3 regions of the Staphylococcus carnosus genome follow, and region 1 is predicted to be linked to each of the others. Evidence: riboswitches for the same ligand, from Rfam matches in the RefSeq annotation. Region 1 holds a riboswitch; each other region holds the start of a gene.

Region 1 (3,653 bases):
CAATGTTGTAATGATATAAATGATAATTACAACTAATAATAAGAATAAGGTAATCCATTCAATAACATAAGAAGTTTGAGATAATTCCCATTCACCAGAAGCAAATAATGCATTTCTGTTATTTAATTCTAACAGTGTAAATAGAAATAAAATGATACCGCAAATCAATTCAACGATTCCTGGCTTAATCCATTTCGGACGTTTCATCCAGTTAGGAATATCATCGTCTTGTATATCAATTTTTTCTTTTATTGAGTTTTTAAATTTATCGCGCTTGTTTCTCATTTTTTCTAAATCAATGCTGCGTCTTGTGCGATAAGTGAATTCTTGAGTACGTTCTTGAAATTCACGGAATTGTTCTTTCGTTTGACTCATTGCACCATTTTTATCCGTACGAGAATATTCCATTTCTTCGCCTAATTCTGCTTTCGTAAGCGGTAAAGATCTTCTAAGGAAAAGGAAATTCCATATTGATATTTGTGCAAGAATCCACATTACAATAAAGAATGCATTTACACTTAAAATATCTATCATCGCAATTTCATGACTTTCAATACGTCCATACAATGCAATTTGTGTGATTAAATAACTGACTCCATATGCAGAAATTATCCACAAATAATGTTCTTTTCTATGATTATGGTTAAGTTCATCTTTATAGACAATATATCCTGTATGCACTATAAATGGTACAACAAAAATAATTGCTGCAAAGCCATATACTTGTGTCATTAAGATAATTGTAATAATAAAGAATAAAATCCCTATAATCAGGAAGAATATTGAAATATCATAATCGTATTTTGTTGTCATGAACAACAAATAACCAATCCATAATAATGCGATACCAAATACAATAATGAATATGGCACTAAATACTGGGAACTGCCCGATAAATCGACTCATTATCCGGATGATTTCTCCGAAGAATGCATTGATAAAATCCCACACATTATAAATATGTATATCGACTTTGCTCCCCTTAGCAAGCTTATGAATAAATGATAAATTCAATAAAATTATGATTCCAATGAAAAGTGAAACAATGCCAATAATCAAACTAAAAATGATCTCAGCGTGCTTCTTTAAATACGACATGTTTTTCACCTCATAGTTATTATATAGGAACATAAGTGTTGTGTCTTTAGTGAATGTAATAAATCATTCTATGGTAGTACATAGTATAAAGGAATTGATGTCTACTCTCAATCGGTTAATACCCTATTTAATACTGAAAATGCTTTTTAAGTAAAATCGTTTGAAGATATTGCAATACAAAGATTGAACGTACCTGAAATCATCTTGACAATCCTGTATAAAAAGCATACATTTATTATAAATCAATATAGAAAGCACTAGGGGTGTTTCGTAACTGAGATGAAGCAGTTTTGCTTCAAACCCTTCGAACCTGATCTAGCTTAGACTAGCGTAGGAAAGTGTAGGATGTCTGCCGGCAATATAATAAGGGCTATGCCGGTTTGTTCCGATGCCTATTTCACGCAGCTTGCTAGACAAGTTTGTGTGTTTTTTTATTTTATAGGAGGAATTATTACTTGTGTCAAAAGGACTTAAACTTTCAGACATCTTGGTAACTGTATTAATTGCAGTTGTTTTCGCTATCATTTATAACATTTGGAATTTAGTGTACAAAGCGATGCAAGTGACTGGATTACATCTTGAAGAACTTTCTTATGGTATGTGGTTTGCTGCTGCAGTCGTAGCTTACTTGATTATCCCTAAACCTGGTATTGCACTACTCGCTGAATTTGCAGCTGGTGCGGGTGAAACAATTGTTATGGGACGATTTGATATTGCAACAATAGTTTATGGATTATTGCAAGGTTTAGCTTGTGAAATTATTTTTGCGATTTTCCGTTATAAATCACGTACTATAATGGTTGCAATGCTTGCTGGTTTAGCTGCTGCATTAGTTACTTTCCCTATTGACTACTACTATGGTTATCTAGGTGAAGTTGCAGGATGGAACTTGTTCCTATATGTATTCTTCCGTTGTATCAGCGGTATTGTACTTGCAGGTCTTTTCCCTTATTACTTAGTTAAAGCACTCGATAAAACTGGTGTTACGAAATTATTTAGACCAGCTTCTCAAAAAGATTACGATAATTTGTAAGGAGATATTACTTTGTTACGCGCAAAAAACTTACGACTCAAATATCCAAATGCACCTGATAAAATATTTGATGGCTTAAATATAGAAATAAAGGATAAACAAAAAGTCTTATTATTGGGACCATCAGGATGCGGAAAAAGTACATTATTAAATGTACTAAGCGGAATCGTTCCTAATTTAATAGAATTACCAATGAAATACGATGATTTGGAAGTTGATTTAAATAGTGGTGTTATTTTCCAAGATCCTGACACTCAATTTTGTATGCCTAAAGTTTATGAAGAACTTGCTTTTGTATTAGAAAATAAACAAGTTCCTCGTAAAGAAATGGACCAATTAATTTTAAATGCCCTAGCTTCAGTCGATTTAGATGTGGGACCTAAACAAACTGTGCAAAAGCTAAGCGGCGGTATGAAACAAAAACTGGCGATTGCCGAAACTGTATTGCAAGAAGCACATACTCTCTTCTTAGATGAACCGACAGCAATGTTAGATGTAGATGCTACAGAAGATTTATGGAATCACATTAAAGATATGTGGCAAGATCAAACTGTATTGATTGTCGAACACAAAGTTGAACATATTTGGGAACATATCGACCGAGTAATTTTAATGAATTACAATGGCGAAATTATTGCTGATGATACGCCTGAAGTCATCTTGAGCCAACATGAAGCGTTACTGACTGAGTACGGTGTATGGCACCCACATGCTTGGGATTATGCACCTAAGAGCACTTTAAGTTCCGATACTGAAATCCAAACTAATTTTCAATTTCGTGATGGTGAAATTATTCGTGGCAAAAAATCATTAATTCAGATACCAGAATTGGAAATTGGAGCTGGCGAATGGATTACTATAACTGGAAAAAATGGCTCTGGTAAAACAACTTTATTAGAGTCTATGATGCAGTTGATTAAATATCACGGCAAAATGTCTTATCGTGGTCAGCGTTTACACAAAATTAAAGAAGCTGCTCAGCATATGTATTTGGTTTATCAAAACCCAGAATTACAATTCATAACAAACTCTGTCTATGAAGAAATTTTCATTAACTTTAGTGGCGATCATGCAAAAGAAGAAACTGAGAAACTCATTAAAATGCTGAATTTAGAAGCTGTACGTAATCATCATCCGTTTGAACTTTCAATGGGTCAAAAACGTCGTTTAAGTGTTGCAACTGCATTAAGTTCTCGTGCGGACATCATCTTGTTAGACGAACCGACTTTTGGTTTAGACAGTCATAATACTTTCAACTTGCTGTCATTGTTTCAAAAACGTGTCGCACAAGGCCAGACTATTGTAATGGTTACACACGACCCTCATATCATTGAACGCTATCCGACAAGACGTATTGAATTGCGGGATCATTTACTAAGTGAAGAACAACTTTTTGAAACGGAAGGTGAACGCAATGTATGAAGCATGGAAACGATATTTCACCTTCGTTGATAATGTCAATATCATCACGAAATTAGGTTTGGGTGTATTCCTATTCTTCTTCGTTATTTTCGTACACAAT
Region 2 (3,653 bases), 110 kb from region 1:
ATTATGTATTTGCTTGATCATACAAAACAAATGAGGATTGGTTCTGGAGGTGTTATGCTGCAACACTGTCATCCTCTAAAAGTAATTGAACAATTTCATTTAATAGATAAACTGTCGCATCAACGTGTTGATTTAGCAGTAGGTAAAGCACCTGGAGGATATCCAAAAGTCGTTGATTTATTACAAGAAGAGCTGCAAAAACCATTAAAGCAATTTGATGAGAAATTCTCACTTTTAAACCAACTGAACACCCAAAAATTTACTGATCATAGTGAATATGAAGGTATTCGTACTGCACATCGTGATGAAACTGATAAACCTGTGCCGGTATATTTATTAGGAACAAGTGAACATTCAGCCATTCAAGCTGCAGAAGCACAAACAGGTATTGTCTATGCTTATTTCATTAACTCTGATTTGTCGGAGTTAGAAAATGCGTTGAAAGCATATAAAAAACGTTATCCAAAAGGGCGTTTCATCGTATCGATACCTGCTGTGGTGACAACAGATGGAAATCAAAAGATGCCTATGAGATTCTCCCAAAGACATTACGAATTAACATTTGAAGATGGAAGCAGAATTGTATTAAATACGAAACAACAAGTGGATGAATACCGAAATGAGTCAGAAAAAAACTTCGAAGTTACCGAGAAAAGAATGAGGATTATCAGCGGAAGCAAAGAAGAAGTGGTTGATACATTGAATGAGGTTAATCGAAGCGGTTTGATTGATGAATGGATGTTGCATATGCCTGTACAAAGCCATAAATTAAGAATGAACACAATCAGGGAATTAGCGCCGTTGAATCCAAATGAAAACGTGTAACTGCTAAAAAACTCGAATGATATTAATTACTTTTCATTTTAGATATTGACTTGAACATTAAAATAATGAATGTTAATATAAATTTGTAAATTAAATATTCATTGCTAGGGGTGCCGTATAGGCTGAAAGATATATTATCAACCCTTTGAACCTGATCTAGTTAGCACTAGCGTAGGGAAGCGTGTAAAAATGATAAGAGAAATTTAAACTCGAAAATATGTATATTCCTGTAATAGGTTAGTTATTACATAATTTTTTCGAAGTCATAAAATAGAGTCTTTTCTGCGCATTCATAAATAAAATGAATGCGTTTTTATTTTATCATGTATTTTTCGGCAAATACGCCTCCTAGCATTGATTTGAGGAGGCTATTTTTAATGAGACAAGATGAAATTGAATTGAAAAAAGGATTCCCGGCAAGTCGCAGAATTTTTAAGCAAGGTGAGGATGAAGATATCCGTGTTCCTTTTAGAGAAATCGAATTAAGTGATACTGTGACTGAATATGATACACAAGTTAATGAACCTTTTGTAGTTTATGATACTGCAGGACCTTATCATGAAGAAGAGTATGAAGTGGATGTACAAAACGGTATCCCAGATTTACGTTCAAATTGGATTCTTTCACGAGATGATGTTGAAAGTTATGAAGGTCGCAGAGTTCAATCAATCGATAATGGATTTAAAAAAGAAGGACATAAAAAATTTGTTGAAACACCATTTAAATATCAGCCTAAACGTGCACAAGACGGTAAACGAATTACACAAATGCATTATGCAAGACAAGGTATGATTACGAAAGAAATGAAATTCGTAGCGCTGCGTGAAGGTGTTGAACCTGAATTTGTGCGTGATGAAATTGCACGAGGCCGAGCAATTATTCCTAATAATGTCAATCATCCTGAGTCAGAGCCCATGATTATCGGTAAAAATTTCCAAGTGAAAATCAATGCGAATATTGGAAATTCCGCTGTCTCTTCATCTATTGAAGCAGAGATTGAAAAATTGGTTTGGGCAACACATTGGGGTGCAGATACAATTATGGATTTATCTACAGGTAAAAACATTCATGCGACACGAGAATATTTATTAAGAAATTCACCAGTTCCTGTGGGTACAGTTCCAATTTATCAAGCTTTAGAAAAAGTGAATGGTGTAGCTGAAGATTTGACTTGGGAAATTTATAGAGACACTTTGATTGAACAAGCTGAACAAGGTGTGGACTACTTCACCATTCATGCAGGCGTCTTATTACAGTATGTTCCATTAACAGTCGATCGCTTAACAGGTATTGTTTCCCGTGGTGGTTCTATTATGGCGCAATGGTGTCTTGCGCATCATGAAGAAAGTTTTTTATATGAGCATTTCAGTGATATTTGTGAAATCCTGAATCGTTATGATATTGCAGTCTCTTTAGGTGATGGGTTACGCCCTGGTTCTATTTATGATGCGAATGATGAAAGTCAGATTGCAGAGTTGAAAACATTAGGAGAATTAACAGACATTGCATGGCAGCATGATGTACAAGTAATGATAGAAGGACCTGGACATATTCCAATGCATAAAATTAAAGAAAATCAGGACTTAGCTGATTTTTATTGTAAAGAAGCACCATTTTATACGTTAGGACCACTGACAACAGATATTGCTCAGCTTATGACCACATCACTTCAGCAATCGGAGCAGCACAAATTGCCAGTCACGGTACAGCGATGTTTTGTTACGTTACGCCTAAAGAACATCTTGGATTACCAAATAAAGATGATGTCAGAGAAGGTGTGATTACCTATAAAATTGCAGCACATGCTGCTGATTTAGCAAAAGGTCTTCCTGGCGCAGCAGAACGAGATGATGCCATCAGTAAAGCCCGTTTTGAGTTCCGCTGGATTGATCAATTCAATCTTTCGTTAGACCCTGAACGTGCAAGAGAATACCATGATGAGACTTTACCAAAGGAATCTGCTAAAGTTGCTCATTTCTGCAGTATGTGTGGTCCTAAATTCTGTTCAATGCGTATTTCACATGATTTGCGCCAAAATCATTTTGACGAAAAAGAAAGAAAAGAAGCAATGAAAGAAAAAGCACAAGATTTTGTAGAACAAGGTAGTCGAGTTTATCAATAATATAAAATCCCTCTATTAACATTTCGCTTATTCAGCGACTGCTTAATAGAGGGATTTATTATTTAATGATGTATTACTGCAAGCAACATTGTTTCGACATATAATATCAGGCTTGTGATAATCCAAAAAGCATCCGAATTTTGGATAGAGCTTAATGTTTGAGAAGCGGATTTTTCAGTTGTTTTTTATTGTTGAAGTGAAAATGACCGCCATGATATAACTTTTTAATTAAAATACTTGCAAATATCACAAATGATAAAACAAACAAAGTGTAGTTTACGATAGCATGATAAGTAACGAGTAAATTAAAAAGTAAATATAAGATTAGCGCGATGTATAAAAGAATTCTAAATGGATGTAATTTCAAGATGTCTCACTCCGATTCGTTGTTGTAATTTTATTATACAACGTTTTCATTACTGCATAAATATAAAGTTGTGTAATTTAAAAATAATTGTAAGATTAAAAAATGCACCCTAAAATTCAGGGTGCATTTCAGTGTGTAATATGTTATTTTCTGCGTTTACGTCCTAATCCCATAGCACGTTCCATCTTTTCTAAAGTACGTGCAGAAGCTTTGATAGCTTTGTCACGTCCAAGATCTAAGATGTCATCTAATTTTTCAGAATGATAATAGCTTTCATAACGTTCTTGGAAATCAGTAAGGAATTGCTTAACAACTTCAGCTAAATCACCTTTAAATTTA
Region 3 (3,653 bases), 1.6 Mb from region 1:
TTCATTACTGTTTTCTGTTTTTCCAATTAAAAATAAATTAAAAGGACCGACTCAAGCTGCTGTCTTAATGCAGTTTATTGCAGTATTAATTTTAGGCATTGCATTATTATTTAATGTTACTGCAACTATCGGTTTTATCACTTTATTTAGTGTCTACCTTATCATTGGTTTATCGTTGCCATTAGTGAATATTCCTTATTCTATTTATATGCAAAACTTTATAAAAGAAGAGTTTAAAGGACGTATCCTTTCTCTAAACCAATCGATAGTACAATCACTTATGCCATTGTCTTTTTTAATATTCGGATTACTACTTAACTATGCACAAGCTAGTATTTACATTGCAATCGCACTTCTTATATTAATGACATTGATTTATTTCTCTATTTCTATTAAGAAAACTGATATTAATAGTTAAATGTATATTTTAAGCACTAACCAAAAAATACGATACATATTGTATTATTTTTCTTTTTACTTTATATTTAGAATAAATATAAGAAAGAGGATTTCATCATGTTATTATTCGGCATCACGTTACTAGTCCTAGCCATCAAGTGCTTAATTTTTCGTTTCATCGACAAAGATATTGTAAATCAACGCAATATGCTAATCGGGTATCGTACACCATCATCTTTGAAGTCATCAGAAGCATGGACTTTTGCTCAAAAATCTTTTCAACAAATTTTCAATCGAATCCATCTTACACTTTTAATAATAGGTTTTATTTGGTTTTTATTTGATTTGATGATTTCGCCTATGCTCATCTCATTTTGGTTACAAATTTTAATATACTTAATAGGCGTTGGTTCGATTATTGCACTTACCGAAATCAAACTTTACAACTTCAATCACAAACAAAAAGGCTAGCCGTACAGCTAGCCTTTCTCTTATATATCCAATTAATGTTTAACTTCTTTCTCGGCATTCGAATGATGATTTGCAGATTCATCTGACGGCTCACCGTTTTCATGAGCTTTTTCTGCTTCCCATTTTGCTTGTTTTTCTTTTTGTTTTGCTTTACGTTTCTTTTCTTCACGCACAGCCATCACAATGAAACCTACTGCCAAGATTGGGAATGACATTCCTAACCAGAACATTCAAATCCCTCCATTCATCTAAAATTATCTGCTAGAATTCTTTTCTATCATAACACTTTCACTATCTTGTTTTCACGCTTCAAATGTTAGTTATAGCCTTTCTTGACACGCTTACAAAATCAAGCTACATTGAAAGTAACAAAACAATACGCACTAGGGGTGTTTTTTAAACTGAGATGAGGATTTCCTCAGACCCTTTGAACCTGATCTAGCTGAAACTAGCGTAGGAAAGTGTGAGATAACCGCAGTATGTTCTGATTTGTTTTTATACAGAGTGCAGACTGCTCTCTGCCTACGCTGATTTTAGTAATCATGCGTATTTTTTATGTTCATTTATAGAAAAAGGGAGCGGATGAATATGGCAAGAACAGTACTCGTAACAGGCGGTGCACGCGGGCTAGGTCAAGTAATCAGCAAAACGCTTGCTGAACAAGGTTTCAACATCATCATCGATTATAACCAAAGTAAAGAAGCTGCTGAACAACTCGCGCAAGAAATTGGAAATGAAAAAGCTATTGCATTGCAAGCAGATGTAACTAATCGCAAAGAAGTAGACCAATTAGTAAAAGAAGGAACTGAGAAGTTTGGTCAAATTGATGCGGTCGTCAATAATGCACTTGTTGGATTTAAATTTGATCCAACAGCACAAAAAGCTTTCCCTGATATGAGTTGGGAAGACTACCAACAACAAATTGACGGCACATTAAAAGCAGCTTTCAATGTTGTTCAAAGCGTCGTTCCTCAATTTATTGAACATCAAAGCGGAAGCATTGTAAGCATTGGAACTAACCTTTATCAAAATCCTGTTGTTCCATACCATGAGTACACTACTGCAAAAGCTGCTTTAATCGGCTTCACACGCAATATCGCAGCTGAATTAGGACAATATGGTATTACAGCAAATGTTGTTTCAGGAGGACTTTTGAAAACAACAGATGCAAGTGCTGTAACTACACCAGAAGTTTTTGATTTAATTGCACAATCTACACCTTTGAAAAAAGTGACAACACCTAAAGATGTTGCCAATACGGTAGCTTATCTTGTATCAGAATAAGCTAAAGGTATTACTGGACAAAACATCACAGTAGATGGTGGTTTAACGATGAATTAAGAATGTGCTTTCGAAATCACATTTTTCTATAGACCAAATTTATTAGGGAGAGCTTATTCTCCCTCTTTATTATTCTTTTAAAATAATTAATCCGAGGTGAAAAGTAATGTCCGAGCAGAAAGATAAACAACTGCATATCGGTATTCTTATTTTTGGTTCTGGTCATCACCAAGCAGCATGGCTCATGCCTGATTCAAGTATAGAACGTATTGGAGATATTGCTTACTATCAAGAGTTAGCACAAACTGCAGAACGCGGTTTATTTGATGCCGTCTTTTTTGCTGATAATCAGTCTTTTCCTGCTAAAGATGATACAACAATGCCCGCATTTTGGTTTGATCCAATTGTCAATTTGACAGCTATTTCACAAGTAACAAACCATGTCGGCTTGGTTTCAACAATTTCAAGTACATTTTCTAATCCTTATACAGCTGCAAGACAATTATTAAGTCTCGACCATATTTCTGGTGGACGTGTTGGATGGAATTTAGTCACTTCAATGACAGATCTTGAAGCCAAAAATCACGGAATGACAGAGTTGCCGAATCATGATGAAAGATACGCTATTGCAGATGAATTTGCAGATGTAATGAATGCTGCTTTTGAATCATGGCATCCAAAAGATTTTAAACATAATCGTGAAGCAAATAAGTTGGTCGATTCTGAAAAGATTCAGCCTTTTAATCATAAAGGAGTTAATTTCGCAGTAAAAGGCCCTCTTTCCACGCCAAGCAGTCCACAAGGCAAACCTGTCTCAATGCAAGCTGGCGCTTCAAAACAAGGTGTAGCTCTAGCAGTTAAATATGCAGATGCAGTTTATTCTGTTTCATGGAATATTAAACAAGCGAGAAATTTCAGAAAGCGCATGGATGCTGAAATTGCTAAACAAGACGACACTGACCGGAGTCTTAAAATCTTTCCAGGTTTAGTCACTTATGTTGGTAAAACTCATGAAGAAGCTTTAGAAAAGAAAGCAGCTTTAGATGATAAGTTACCGATTGAAACAGCATTAAAACAATTAAGTTTTTTCGTTCAACAAGACTGCACTGAGTGGGAACTAGATAAAAAAGTACCAGACTTACCACCAGTTGAAGATTTCACCGGACCTGTAGGACGCTATGAAACAGTATTAGAAATTATTAATGATACGAATCCCACAGTACGTGAATTATTAGGTTACTTGAATGCGGGTGGCGGTCATTTAACATTGATTGGTACACCAGAAGAAATTGTGGATGAAATGGAGCATTGGTTCAATGAAGGTGTAGCAGATGGTTTTAATTTAATGCCACCCACATTACCTGGCAGCCTTGAAGATTTTGTTGATTTAATTGTACCAGAAATGCAGAAACGCGGACTGTATCGTAAGGAATATGAAGGTTCAACGTTCAGACAGCATTTAGGAGTATAAGGAGTTTCTAAGATGAAAGTCACATCTATAA

The links. A riboswitch is a leader RNA that binds a small molecule or an ion and turns the genes downstream of it on or off. The one in region 1 is predicted to bind thiamine pyrophosphate.
Region 2: another riboswitch for thiamine pyrophosphate. It lies ahead of thiC (phosphomethylpyrimidine synthase ThiC); the one in region 1 lies ahead of DYE31_RS08945 (ECF transporter S component).
Region 3: another riboswitch for thiamine pyrophosphate. It lies ahead of DYE31_RS00970 (3-oxoacyl-ACP reductase); the one in region 1 lies ahead of DYE31_RS08945 (ECF transporter S component).

What each region holds. Positions count from the first base shown of each region.
Region 1 is NZ_UHCT01000001.1:1,859,557-1,863,209, forward strand. It holds gene auxA (lipoteichoic acid stability factor AuxA) at 1-1,098, opposite strand, end outside; TPP riboswitch at 1,348-1,452, shown strand; gene DYE31_RS08945 (ECF transporter S component) at 1,556-2,131, shown strand; gene DYE31_RS08950 (ABC transporter ATP-binding protein) at 2,144-3,553, shown strand; gene DYE31_RS08955 (energy-coupling factor transporter transmembrane component T family protein) at 3,546-3,653, shown strand, end outside.
Region 2 is NZ_UHCT01000001.1:1,965,364-1,969,016, reverse strand. It holds gene DYE31_RS09480 (MsnO8 family LLM class oxidoreductase) at 1-825, shown strand, start outside; TPP riboswitch at 922-1,020, shown strand; partial or broken gene thiC (phosphomethylpyrimidine synthase ThiC) at 1,203-2,947, shown strand; gene trpS (tryptophan--tRNA ligase) at 3,458-3,653, opposite strand, start outside.
Region 3 is NZ_UHCT01000001.1:218,845-222,497, reverse strand. It holds gene DYE31_RS00985 (MFS transporter) at 1-418, shown strand, start outside; gene DYE31_RS00980 (SdpI family protein) at 517-870, shown strand; gene DYE31_RS00975 (hypothetical protein) at 903-1,100, opposite strand; TPP riboswitch at 1,246-1,347, shown strand; gene DYE31_RS00970 (3-oxoacyl-ACP reductase) at 1,459-2,154, shown strand; gene DYE31_RS00965 (LLM class flavin-dependent oxidoreductase) at 2,318-3,622, shown strand.